Regions from separate parts of the Solwaraspora sp. WMMD1047 genome, predicted to be linked through region 1. Evidence: riboswitches for the same ligand, from Rfam matches in the RefSeq annotation. Region 1 holds a riboswitch; the other holds the start of a gene.
What was found. A riboswitch is a leader RNA that binds a small molecule or an ion and turns the genes downstream of it on or off. The one in region 1 is predicted to bind cyclic di-AMP.

Region 1 (5,733 bases):
TACGTTCGATTCGCGACCCCGGCCCTGACCAGGCCGGACCGTGACCGCTCGGTATGGTGGCACGATGCTGCTCTCCGACCGCGACCTCGCAGACGAGATCAAGGCCGGCACGCTGGCACTCGACCCGTTCGAACCCGAACTGGTGCAGCCGTCGAGCATCGACGTCCGGCTGGACCGGCTGTTCCGGGTCTTCAACAACCACCTCTACACGCACATCGACCCGGCCGTGCAGCAGGACGACCTGACCTCGGTGGTCGAGGTACCCGACGGCGAACCCTTCGTGCTGCACCCGGGCGAGTTCGTGCTCGCCTCCACGCTTGAAGTGATCTCGCTGGGCGATCAGCTCGCCGGCCGGCTGGAGGGGAAGTCGAGCCTCGGCCGGCTCGGCCTGCTCACCCACTCGACCGCCGGCTTCATCGACCCGGGCTTCTCCGGCCACGTCACGCTGGAGCTGTCAAACGTGGCGAATCTGCCGATCACGCTCTGGCCGGGCATGAAGATCGGCCAGCTCTGCATCTTCCGGCTCGCCTCACCGGCCGAGCACCCGTACGGCTCGGCCATCTACGGGTCGCGCTACCAGGGCCAGCGGGGGCCGACGCCGAGCCGCGCCTGGCGCAACTGGCGGGTCTGGCCGACCACCCGCTGACGCGTGGTGGCCGGCCAGCATCCGCGAGACGTCAGCCCGGTCGGCCGTAGCTGTGGATCGGGGAGGTGTCGACCTTCTTCATCTTCACCGGTTCGCCCGCCTGAGGGGCGTGCACCACCCAGCCGTTGCCGACATACATCCCGACGTGATGCAGGTCGGCGTAGTAGAAGACCAGGTCACCGGGGCGCAGGTTGGCCCGGCTGACACTCGGCACGGCCTGGCGCTGCTTCGCGGCGTTGTGCGGCAGACCCACGCCGGCCTCCGCCCAGGCGGCCAGCATCAGACCGGAGCAGTCGTACGAGTTCGGCCCGGACGAACCCCAGTAGTAGGGCTTGCCGATCTGGGCACAGGCGAACTTGACGGCGACGCCGGCCTTCCCGCCCGGGTAGGTGGCCGGGCAGGGCGCCGGCCGCAACGGACCGGCCGACCCGTTGCCGTACGCGGTCAGCCGCATCTCCTGCAACTTGTCCACCTCGGCGTCGATCTGCTTCTTCTTCTTGGCCAGTTCCGCCTCGGTCTTGGTCAGCTCCGCGACGAGCGCGTCCAGCGGGGCCTTCTCGGCGGCGTACTTGTTCTTGAGCTCGACGACGGTCTGCACGTCCTGCTGCTGCCGCCGGGCGAACTGGTCCAGCACCGTGAGCTGGTCCATCAGGTTGCTTGGCGAGCCGGTGGCCAGCACCGCGTTCAACGCCGACGCCCGGTTGTCCTTGTACGCCTCGACGGCGAAGTCGCCGACCCGGTTCATCGCCAGGTCGATCTGCAACTGCAGCGGCTCGATCTTCTTGTTGAGCGCGGCGACCTGCTTCTTCTTGACGGCCAGGTCCTGGCGGGTGGCGTTGTGCCGTTCGATGATCGGCTCAAGCGAGTTCCACGCCTCGTCGATCTGCTTCTCGATCTCGGGAACCGATGGCTGGGCGGCGGCCGGGGCGGCGCCGAAGAGGGCGACGGTGAGGCCGGCGACCGTGGCGAGCACGGGTGTGATCAGGGACCAGCGGCGCGGGCGGGACCGGGCGGCGGCCTGGGCCACCGGAGCGGGTCGCGACCGCGGGGCAGGGGTTGCCACCGGAGTCGGTACTCCTTCTTCCGTGACCGCCTACCGGGTTAGCTGACGGGTTCGGGCGGGAAGGAAAGCGCCCTACCGCAGGTTCGCGGATTCACCCCGGACTTCGTGGGTCCCCGGTTCGCCTGGCGACGATTCGGCGGTGTCGAGCCGATGCCGCCCGGCTGGGCGACCTGCTGCCGACTCGACGGCACCCCAGAGTAGGGAAAGCCGTTATCGCAGCGCAACCCTTGATGTCAATCGATTCGTTGCGTAGATGGTCGACTGCGGACAGTTGCATTATCCGGCCGGAAAGTCCGAAAAGCCCGCCACGGTCGGGCGGGCTTTTCGGCTATGGAACTTTCAGCCGACGCGTTTGAAGCCCGCGATCGGCATTGCGTCGATCTGCTGCATCTGCACCGGTGTCCCGGAGCGCGGCGCGTGCACCATGATGCCGTTTCCGACATACAGCCCGACGTGGTGCAGGTCACTGTAGAAGAAGACCAGATCTCCCGGTCGAGCATTCGCGCGACTCACCGTACTGCCCTGATTCCACTGCGCACCGGTGAAATGTGTCAGCGATACGCCGGCCTTGCCCCACGCGTACTGGGTCAGGCCGGAACAGTCGAACGAACTTGGACCGGTGGCACCCCACACGTACGGCTTGCCGATCTGGGCGCACGCGGTCCGCACCGCGACACCGGCCGGTCCGCCGATGTACGTGGCGGGGCAGGGCCCGATCCGCTGTGCCGCGCCGGAGCCGGTGTAGCCGGCCGCGGTGAGCCGCAACTGCTCCAGCCGCTTCATCTCCGCGTCGATCTGCTTCTTCTTCGCGGCCAGCTCGGCGTCCTGCTTGCGCTGCTGCTCGATCAGGTCGTCCAGCTTGCGCTTCTCCGCGTCGTACTTGTCGCGGGCCGCGACCACCGCGGCGATCTGCTCCTGCTCGTCGCGAGCCAGCCGGTCCAGCAGCGCGAGCTGGTCGGTCAGGGTGCTGGCCGAGCCGGTGACCAGCAACGCGTTCAGGTCGGAACCGGGGCCGGTCTTGTAGTAGCGGGACGCGAGCCGGCTCATCTTGTTCATCGACAGCTCAGCCTGCAGCGCCAGCGGCTCGATCTTCTCCGCCAGGTCGGCGGACTTCTTCTGGTTCGAGCGCAACTGACTGCGTACCTTGTTGAACTGCTCGATGGTCGGTTCGAGCTGCTCCCACTGCTTGTCGAGCTGCGCCTCGATCTCCTCGATCGAAGGTGCGGCCGTGGCCGGTGTCGCGGGCAGCAGACCGACACAGACCAGCGCGGCGAGTGCCAGCGCGCCGAAAACGGCGCGGGACCGGCGGGGGCGACCGGCGGGCACAGGATCAGGGGTACGACGTTGAAAGGGCACAAGTGCCACTGGCAGCGACTCCTCTGTTACCGACCGCGGGCGCCTTTCGGAGGGGGACGAAGGGCGACGTGCCACAGCGGTCGGTGCCCCACAATAGGGAAGCTTTGATGCCGAATCAAGACATCGGATTCCGGTCCTGATGCGGTCTCGTGGCGGCCCGGATACGGTCGGATCATGTCGACGCTGACGCTCGCGGAGGAACTGCTGCTGCTCGTCTACAACGACGAGGGAACCGCCGAGCTGAGCAATCCGGCCCTCTCGCACGGGCTCGGCGGCTCGGTGCTGCTCGACCTGACGCTCGCCGGGCGGGTCGACGTGGCCGACAAGAAGGTGACCGTGACGGACCCGGCCCCGACCGGCGAGCCGCTGCTTGACGACGCGCTGCGCCGGATCGGCGAGGCGAAGAAGCCGCGCTCGCCGAAGCACTGGGTCAACCGGCTGGGCAACGGCCTGGACGAACGGGTGCTGGACCGGTTGGTTGATTCCGGCATCCTGCGCCGCGAGCGGGACAAGGTGCTCTGGGTCTTTCCGCGTACCCGCTATCCGGCCCCGCACGGGGTGCAGCCGCCGGTGGAGACGGACCTGCGGCAGCGGCTCGCCGCGGCCGTGACCGGCGACGGACCGGTCGAGCCGCGACTCGCCGCGCTCTGCGGGCTGCTCCGGGCGGTCGGGCTGGACAAGAAGGTGTTCAGGGACCTGCCCCGGGACCGGGTCAAGGAGCGGCTGACGCGGATCGCCGAGGGCGACTGGGCCAGCGCCGCGACCAAACGCGCCATCGAGGAGGCGCAGGCCGCGATGATGGTGGCGATCAGCACCGCGACCACCGTCGCCGCGACCAGCAGCAGCTGAGCGGCTACGCCTGCGGCTGGACCGACCGGAGCAGCACCGTCGCCACGTCGACCACCTCGACCTCGCCGTCGGCGCCCTTGCCGGTCACCCCGTCGCCGAGCATCGTGTAGCAGAACGGGCAGCCGACGGCCACCGTCTTCGCGCCGGTGGAGATGGCCTCCTCGACCCGTTCGACGTTGATCCGCTTGCCGATGCGCTCCTCCATCCACATCCGGGCACCGCCCGCGCCGCAGCAGAACGACCGCTCGCTGTTGCGGGGCATCTCGGTGAGGCCGTCGGCCGCCGCGGCCCCGAGCACCTCGCGTGGCGGCGTGAAGACCCGGTTGTGCCGGCCCAGGTAGCACGGGTCGTGGTAGGTGACGCCGCCGTCCACCGGCTGCACCGGGGTGAGCTTGCCGGTGGCGACCAGGTGGGCCAGCAGCTGGGTGTGGTGCACCACCTCGAAGTGACCGCCAAGCTCGCCGTACTCGTTGCCCAGGGTGTTGAAGCAGTGCGGGCAGGTCGCGACGATCTTGCGCTTGGTCGGTTCCCGGTCGCCGAACGCCTCGTTGAGGGTCTCGACGTTCTGCTGGGCGAGCATCTGGAAGACGAACTCGTTGCCGATCCGACGGGCCGGGTCACCGGTGCAGGTCTCGCCCTCACCGAGGATGGCGAAGTCGACCCCCGCCTCGTGCAGCAGGGTGGCCACCGCCCGGGTGGTCTTCTTCGCCCGGTCCTCGAAGGCGCCCGCGCAGCCCACCCAGAACAGGTACTCGAAGTCGTCACGCTCACCGACCCGCGGCACCTCGAAGTCCAGCCCTTTGGTCCAGTCCTCGCGGGTGTTCGGCGGGGCGCCCCATGGGTTGCCCTTGTTCTCCAGGTTGCGCAGCATCACGCCGGCCTCGGACGGGAAGCTCGACTCGATCAGGACCTGGTACCGCCGCATGTCGACGATGTGGTCGACGTGCTCGATGTCGACCGGGCACTGCTCCACGCAGGCCCCGCAGGTGGTGCAGGACCAGAGCACGTCCGGGTCGATGATGCCGAGCTCCTCGGCGCCGCCGATCAGCGGCCGGTCGGCCTCGGCCAACGCCAGCGCGTCGACGCCTGCCAACTGCTCCGCGGTGCCCTTCTCCTCGCCGGTGAGGTCCTTGCCGCCGCCGGCCAGCAGGTAGGGCGCCTTCGCGTACGCGTGGTCCCGCAGCGACAGCACCAGCAGCTTCGGCGACAGCGGCTTGCCGGTGTTCCAGGCCGGGCACTGCGACTGGCAGCGGCCGCACTCGGTGCAGGTGGTGAAGTCGAGCAGGCCCTTCCAGGTGAACTGCTCCACCTGGGCGACCCCGAACTGGTCTTTCTCCGGGTCGGCTTCCTCGAAGTCGAGCGGCTTGCCGCCGATCGTCATCGGCCGCAGCGCGCCGAGCCCGGACTCCGGCCGGCCGGGGTCGCGCTTGAAGAAGATGTTGAAGAACGCCGCGAACCGGTGCCAGGCCACCCCCATCGTGACGTTCAGGGCGATGACGATCAGCCAGGTCATCGAGATGGCGATCTTGACGAGGGCGGTGATGCTGACGCCGGCCTCCCAGTCCGGCAGCAGCGCGCCGACCGCGTGGCTGACCGGGGTGCCCCAGGCCGGGTACTCGAAGTGGTCGGTGGCGACCTTGAAGCCCCGGATCAGGAAGCCGCAGATCAGCACCGCGACGATCACCGCCTCGACGAAGTAGCCCTGCCACATCGTCGAGCCGGTGAACCGGGACTTCCGCCCGGCGTCCGCGGGCCGGTTGCGCAACCGGATCCCGATCAGGACCAGAATCCCCACCAGACCGAGTACGCCGATCAGCTC
Region 2 (5,733 bases), 1.0 Mb from region 1:
TCCGAGACGGCTCGCCAACCAGCTATGCGAGGGGACAACAGGTGGTTCACCCGGTGGTCACGACGGAGAAGCTGACCCAACTGCTGGACGACCTGGTGGATCGGGTCCCAGAGGCGGAACACGCCGTAGCGCTCTCTCCCGACGGCCTGATGTTGGCGACCTCCCGGGAGGTCAACCTGGAGCTCGCCGAACAGCTCGCCAGCGTGATCGCCGGACTCCAGGCCCTGGCGCTGGCCGCCAGCCGGCACTCCGCCGAGGGCACCGACACGCCCGGCCCCGGCACCGTGCGCCAGATCATCATCCAGATGCACCGGGCATTTCTCTTCATCACCGCCACTCCCGGTGGCGCCGTCATCGCGGTGCGCTTCACCGGCGAGGCCGACGTGGCCGGGATCGCGTACGAGGTCGCCCTCTTCGCCGGTCGCGCGGACCGGCACCTGCCCACCTTCCCGGTGCCGGCCCAGCCCGGCGGCGGTCCGCGAAACTGATCCCGGGTGTCAGCGCCGCCCTGACGGGTACCCCCAGGGGTGCCTGATCCGCAGCCGGTCTCACCCGACCTCGCCGCCCCGGCCAGCGCGGGTGTGCCGTTCGCGGCCGCCGACGCCGACGTGGGCGGCGGCGAGCGGGTCCGGCGGATCTGGGACCGGCTGCCCTGGCTGCTGCGCTGGTCGGTCGTCTACAGCGGTTGCCTGCTGATCGTCGCGGCCGGCCTCTACGTTCTCGGACTGGTCGCCGCCCGGCTGGCACCGTTGACCATCGCGGTGGCCGCCACGTTGTTCATCGCCGCCCTGCTGGACCCGGTGACCGTCCGGCTGCGGCGGCACGGCTGGCCGGCCAGTCTCGCCGCCCTCGCCGCGGTGCTGCTCTTCCTGGTCGTGGTGGTCGGCTCGGTGGCACTGGCCTGGTGGCTCACCGCCGACCAGTTCACCAACCTGGTGAGCCAGCTCGACGAGGGCACGGCCCGGCTCCGCGACTTCCTCACCTCCGGAACGGCGCCGATCAGCGCCGACCGGCTGGACGCGCTCATCGAACAGGCCGGGTCCGGACTGCGCCGCTCCGCACCGGATCCGGTCGCCGGCGCCCGCACCGCCGCCGAAACGGTCGGCGCCATCCTGCTCGGCCTGGTCCTGCTCTTCTTTCTCCTCAAGGACGGCCGATCGATGTGGCGCTGGGTGCTACGCCGGACCTCGGACCGGTCCCGGCCGGTCTTCGTGGCCGCCGGCCGGGCCGGCTGGCAGACGCTGGCCGCCTACACCCGGGGGACGGTGGCCATCGCGGCCATCGACGCCGCCGGCATCGGGCTGGCTCTGGTGCTGCTGCGGGTCCCGCTGGCCCTACCGCTGACCCTGATCACCTTCCTCGGCGCGTTCGTCCCGATCATCGGAGCGACGGTGGCCGGCAGCGTCGCCGTCCTGGTCGCACTCGCCGCGAACGGTCCCACCACCGCACTGCTGACCGCCGCCGCGGTGATCACCGTCCAGCAGCTGGAGGGAAACCTGCTGGAGCCCCTGATCATGAAACACCAGGTCCGGCTGCACCCGGTTGTCGTGCTGGTGGCGGTGACGGCGGGCACCCTCACCGCCGGCATCCCCGGCGCCTTCGTGGCGGTACCGCTCACCGCGATCGTCTACCAGGTGGTCAGGACGGTGGCGGACTGCCGTCGGGCCACCGGCCTGCCGGAGCCGCCCTGACCGGCCGGGCCAGCCGGGCGGCCAGTTCGTCCCCGGGCAGGTCCACGCCGTAGACCGGGGAGCCCGGCTGGTGCCGCCGACCGCCGTCGGCCAGCCCACCCGCGTCGACCGGTTCGAAGCCGACCTGCTCGACCAGGTCGAAGACCCGGCGTTTCGCAGTCGGGTCGTCGCCGGAGACCGGAATCCCGTACCGCCACATCGCCGACGACTGGCGACCGTACTCGACCAGGTGGTGGGCGCGGATGGCGTTGAACGCCTTGACCACCCGGGCGTCGGGCAACCGGGCCTGGAGCAGCTCGCTGGAGGTGGTCCGATCCGCGTCCAACGCCGGAAGGTGGCCGTCCCGTTGCGGGTAGTAGTTCCCGGTGTCGATGACGGTCCGGCCCGGCACACCGCCGGTGGGCAGCTCGTCGTACCGGCCGACCGGCACCGCCACCACCACCAGGTCGCCGTAGCCGGCGGCCTCCTGGGCGGCCACCGGGTGCAGCAGCTCTCCCAGCTCGTCGACCAACCAGCGCAGTGTTTCCGGCCCGCGTGAGTTGGCGATCCCCACCTGATGGCCGGCTTCCACGAAGAGCCGGGCCAGCGCCGCGCCGACCTGGCCCGCGCCGATGACGCCGATCCGCATGCCACACCTCCGGTGTCTCAGGCCCTGGCCGGCAGCCGTTCGACGAACCAGCCGGCGGCGGCGTCGGCGACCTGTCCGAGGGTGCCCGGCTCCTCGAACAGATGACCGGCGCCGGGAATCGTGCGCAGTTCGACCGGACCGGACAGCATCGGCATCGCCGCCTGGTTGAGCTGCCGGACCTGCTCGTCGTCCCCGCCGACCAGCAGCAGGGTCGCGGCCCGTACGCCGGTCAGGGCCGCACCCGCCAGATCCGGCCGACCGCCGCGGGACACCACCGCCGGCACCGTCATCGGCCGGGCCGCCGCGGTGACCAGTGCCGCGGCCGCTCCGGTGCTGGCGCCGAAGAGCCCGATCGGGCCGGGGACGGTCGGCCCGGCGGCGGTCACCAGCCAGTCGAGCACGCCGGTCAACCGGTCGGCGAGCAGCCCGATGTCGAACCGCAGCCGGCCGTCCCGGCTGTCCTGCCGGGCCTCTTCCTCGGTCAACAGGTCCACCAGGACGGTCGCCAGGCCGCGCCCGTTCAACACCTGCGCCACGGCCAGGTTGCGTGGGCTACGTCGGGAACTGCCACTGCCGTGCGCGAAGAGCACCGTCCCGACCGCCGGCTCCGGGCTCCGCACGTCGGCGTCGAGCTGGTCCGGTCCGACCGGCACGGTCGTCCCGGTCACCGTCACTTCCATCCGCCCCGGATACCCGGCCGGTGTCGTTCCAAGCCCGGCCGGTGCCGATCCGGCCGGCATTCCTGGTCCGGGGGTGTTTGTGGGCGGTGTCGGCGGGAACGCGGCTGCCGGACCCGATCGGTCCGCCCTCGACGCGCCGACCGGTCGGCCGGCCGGCAGCGCCGGGTATCCCCGGCCCCGACGTGGGCCCAGCAACGAGGTGAGGGTGGTCCCATGACCCGCCGAAACTCCACCGGACCGAAGCAGCACCGGGACAGGGCAGGACGACCGGACGGCACCGATTCGGCCGGCAACGGGAAGGACCGCCGGAACCGGCCCGGCCAGGACCAGCCGGACCACGACTGGGCGGACGACGCGGCTCAGGCGCGCACCGCCGACGACCCACGGCGGGTAACCCCGCATGACCGTTCCGGAGTGCCGTCGACCGGCGACTCACGCTGAGCGGTTAGTCGGTAGCAAAAGGACACCACATCAATCCGGAATGCTACCCAAAGTTGTTGTCAGGTAACGCGTTTCCCCAGCGAAAACAGCACCTTTGCGTTCTCTCCCGCCAATGCGTGTAGATCCGGTAAGCTGGCCGCGGTCTCCGCCCGGTGGCGCCCCTCGGTGCCGGTGGGGACCGCCGCCTAATCGCCGACAAGGCGAGCCGGGGAACCAGGTAGGTGGGGTGAATCCGCAGTAGCGGTAGGGGTTGTTCCGTCCCGAACCCGTCAGCTAACTCGGTAGGCGGCCGCATGGGAGGAACGTGAATGACGGTATCAACACGTCAGCGGTTCCCGCTGGCCATGGCTCTGCTCGCCGCCATCGGCGTGCTGGCCGGCGCCGCACTCAGTCCCGGTAACGCCGCGGCACAGGAGTCCGGCGAACCGGGCGGCGAAGGTGGCACGCCACTGCTGCGCGACGTCCTCGAGTCCACCGGTCGCGGCTTCGTGGAGGCGAAGAACGCGGTGGCCAAGTCGCAGGAGCGGCAACTGAAGCTCACCCTGGAACTGCGCCGGGTCGAGCAGCGGATCGCGGACCTCGAACCCGAGGTGGCGCAGGTCGCAAGCAACTCCTACAAGACCGGTCGCATCGGACCGGCGATGCTGCTGCTCAACAGCGCGTCACCGGACGACTTCCTGGAGCGGGCCCAGAACCTCGACCTGATGGCGATGCGCGACAACAGCAAGCTGCGCGAGCTCAACGAGGCGCTGGAGCAGGCCACCCGGGCGAAGGCGGCGATCGACGCCGAGGTGGCCGAGGAGAAGAAGCAGCTCGCCATCATGACGAAGCAGAAGCGGGAAGCCGAGAAGGCGCTCGCTCTGGTCGGCGGCGCGGTCACCGGCGGCTTCGTGGTGGCCACCTCCCCGGTGGCCCGGCAGGCACCACGCAACCGGGACGGATCCTGGCCGCCGCAGTCCTGCAACCAGAACGACCCCACCACCTCGGGGTGCATCACCCCGCGTACGCTGCACGCGCTGAAGGAGACCAAGCGCGCCGGGTTCGACCGGTTCGTGTCGTGCTTCCGCTCGGGCGGTCCGTTCGAGCACCCCAAGGGCCGGGCCTGCGACTTCTCGCCGCAGCGGAGCGGTTTCGGCGGGGACGCGACAGGTGCGGCCAAGACCTACGGGAACAACCTCACCGCGTTCCTGGTCCGCAACGCCGACAAGCTCGGGGTGCTCTACGTGATCTGGTACCGGCAGATCTGGACTCCCTCAGCGGGTTGGCGGGCGTACAGTGCGGCGTTCGGCGACCCGTCCAGCGACCACACGAACCACGTACACCTGTCCCTGCTGTAGCCGGCGGGCGAGAGCGTCCAGAAGCGACAGACGCCTACCGGCCCCGGGAGTTCCCGGGGCCGGTAGGCGTTTCGTCAGGGCCGGTCGGCGAAGCGTTGGGCCGGCGCCCGGCCGCGCGGCTGCTCCGGCGCCGGTCCCACCGGCGGGCAGGGCGGGTTGGCCAGCGTCACCGGCTCGGCCGCGGTGACCACCGCCACCTCGCCGTGGTGGCGGATCTCGATCGACGACTCCGCGCCACCGTTGCGCAGCGTGTAGGTGCTCTCGTCGCGGCGTACGTCCACCCGCAGCCGCAGGCCGTGCCACATCAGCGCGAACTCCAGCCGGTTGATCCGGCTGGGCAGCCGGGGCGCGAACGAGAGCACCGCGTCATGGTCACGCAGTCCACCGAGCCCGGCGACCAGCGCGATCCACGCGCCGGCCAGCGACGCGACGTGCACCCCGTCGCGGGTGTTGCGGTTGATGTCGTGCAGGTCCATCAACGCCGCCTCGCCCAGGTAGTCGTGGGCGAGCTCCAGGTGACCGACCTCGGCGGCGATGACCGCCTGGGTGCACGCCGACAGTGACGAGTCGCGCACGGTGCGGCGCTCGTAGTAGGCGAAGTTGCGGGCCTTCTGCTCGGCGGTGAAGGCGTCCCCCCGCCAGTGCATCGCCAGCACCAGGTCGGCCTGCTTGACCACCTGCTTGCGGTACAGGTCGAAGTACGGGTAGTTGAGCAGCAGCGGATACCGCTCCGGCGGGGTGCTCTCGAAGTCCCACTCCTGGTAGCGGGTGAACCCCTCCACCTGCGGGTGTACGCCCAGTTCCTCGTCGTACGGGATGTGCATCGCCGCGGCGGCGTCCCGCCAGGCCGCGGTCTCCTCGTCGTCCACCCCCAACCGCCAGGCCTCGTCGCCGTGCCGGGTTACCGCCTCGGCCGCCGCGATCAGGTTCCGCTGCGCCATCAGGTTGGTGTAGAC

Region 2: another riboswitch for cyclic di-AMP. It lies ahead of O7627_RS31225 (hypothetical protein); the one in region 1 lies ahead of O7627_RS35750 (NlpC/P60 family protein).

The regions. Positions count from the first base shown of each region.
Region 1 is NZ_JARUBL010000001.1:7,833,870-7,839,602, forward strand. It holds gene dcd (dCTP deaminase) at 65-646, shown strand; gene O7627_RS35750 (NlpC/P60 family protein) at 678-1,709, opposite strand; cyclic di-AMP (ydaO/yuaA leader) riboswitch at 1,722-1,858, opposite strand; gene O7627_RS35755 (NlpC/P60 family protein) at 2,049-3,035, opposite strand; gene O7627_RS35760 (GPP34 family phosphoprotein) at 3,240-3,914, shown strand; gene O7627_RS35765 ((Fe-S)-binding protein) at 3,919-5,733, opposite strand, start outside.
Region 2 is NZ_JARUBL010000001.1:6,811,660-6,817,392, forward strand. It holds gene O7627_RS31205 (roadblock/LC7 domain-containing protein) at 54-488, shown strand; gene O7627_RS31210 (AI-2E family transporter) at 528-1,691, shown strand; gene O7627_RS31215 (NAD(P)-binding domain-containing protein) at 1,639-2,319, opposite strand; gene O7627_RS31220 (hydrolase) at 2,337-2,999, opposite strand; cyclic di-AMP (ydaO/yuaA leader) riboswitch at 3,613-3,745, shown strand; gene O7627_RS31225 (hypothetical protein) at 3,749-4,777, shown strand; gene O7627_RS31230 (glycoside hydrolase family 65 protein) at 4,852-5,733, opposite strand, start outside.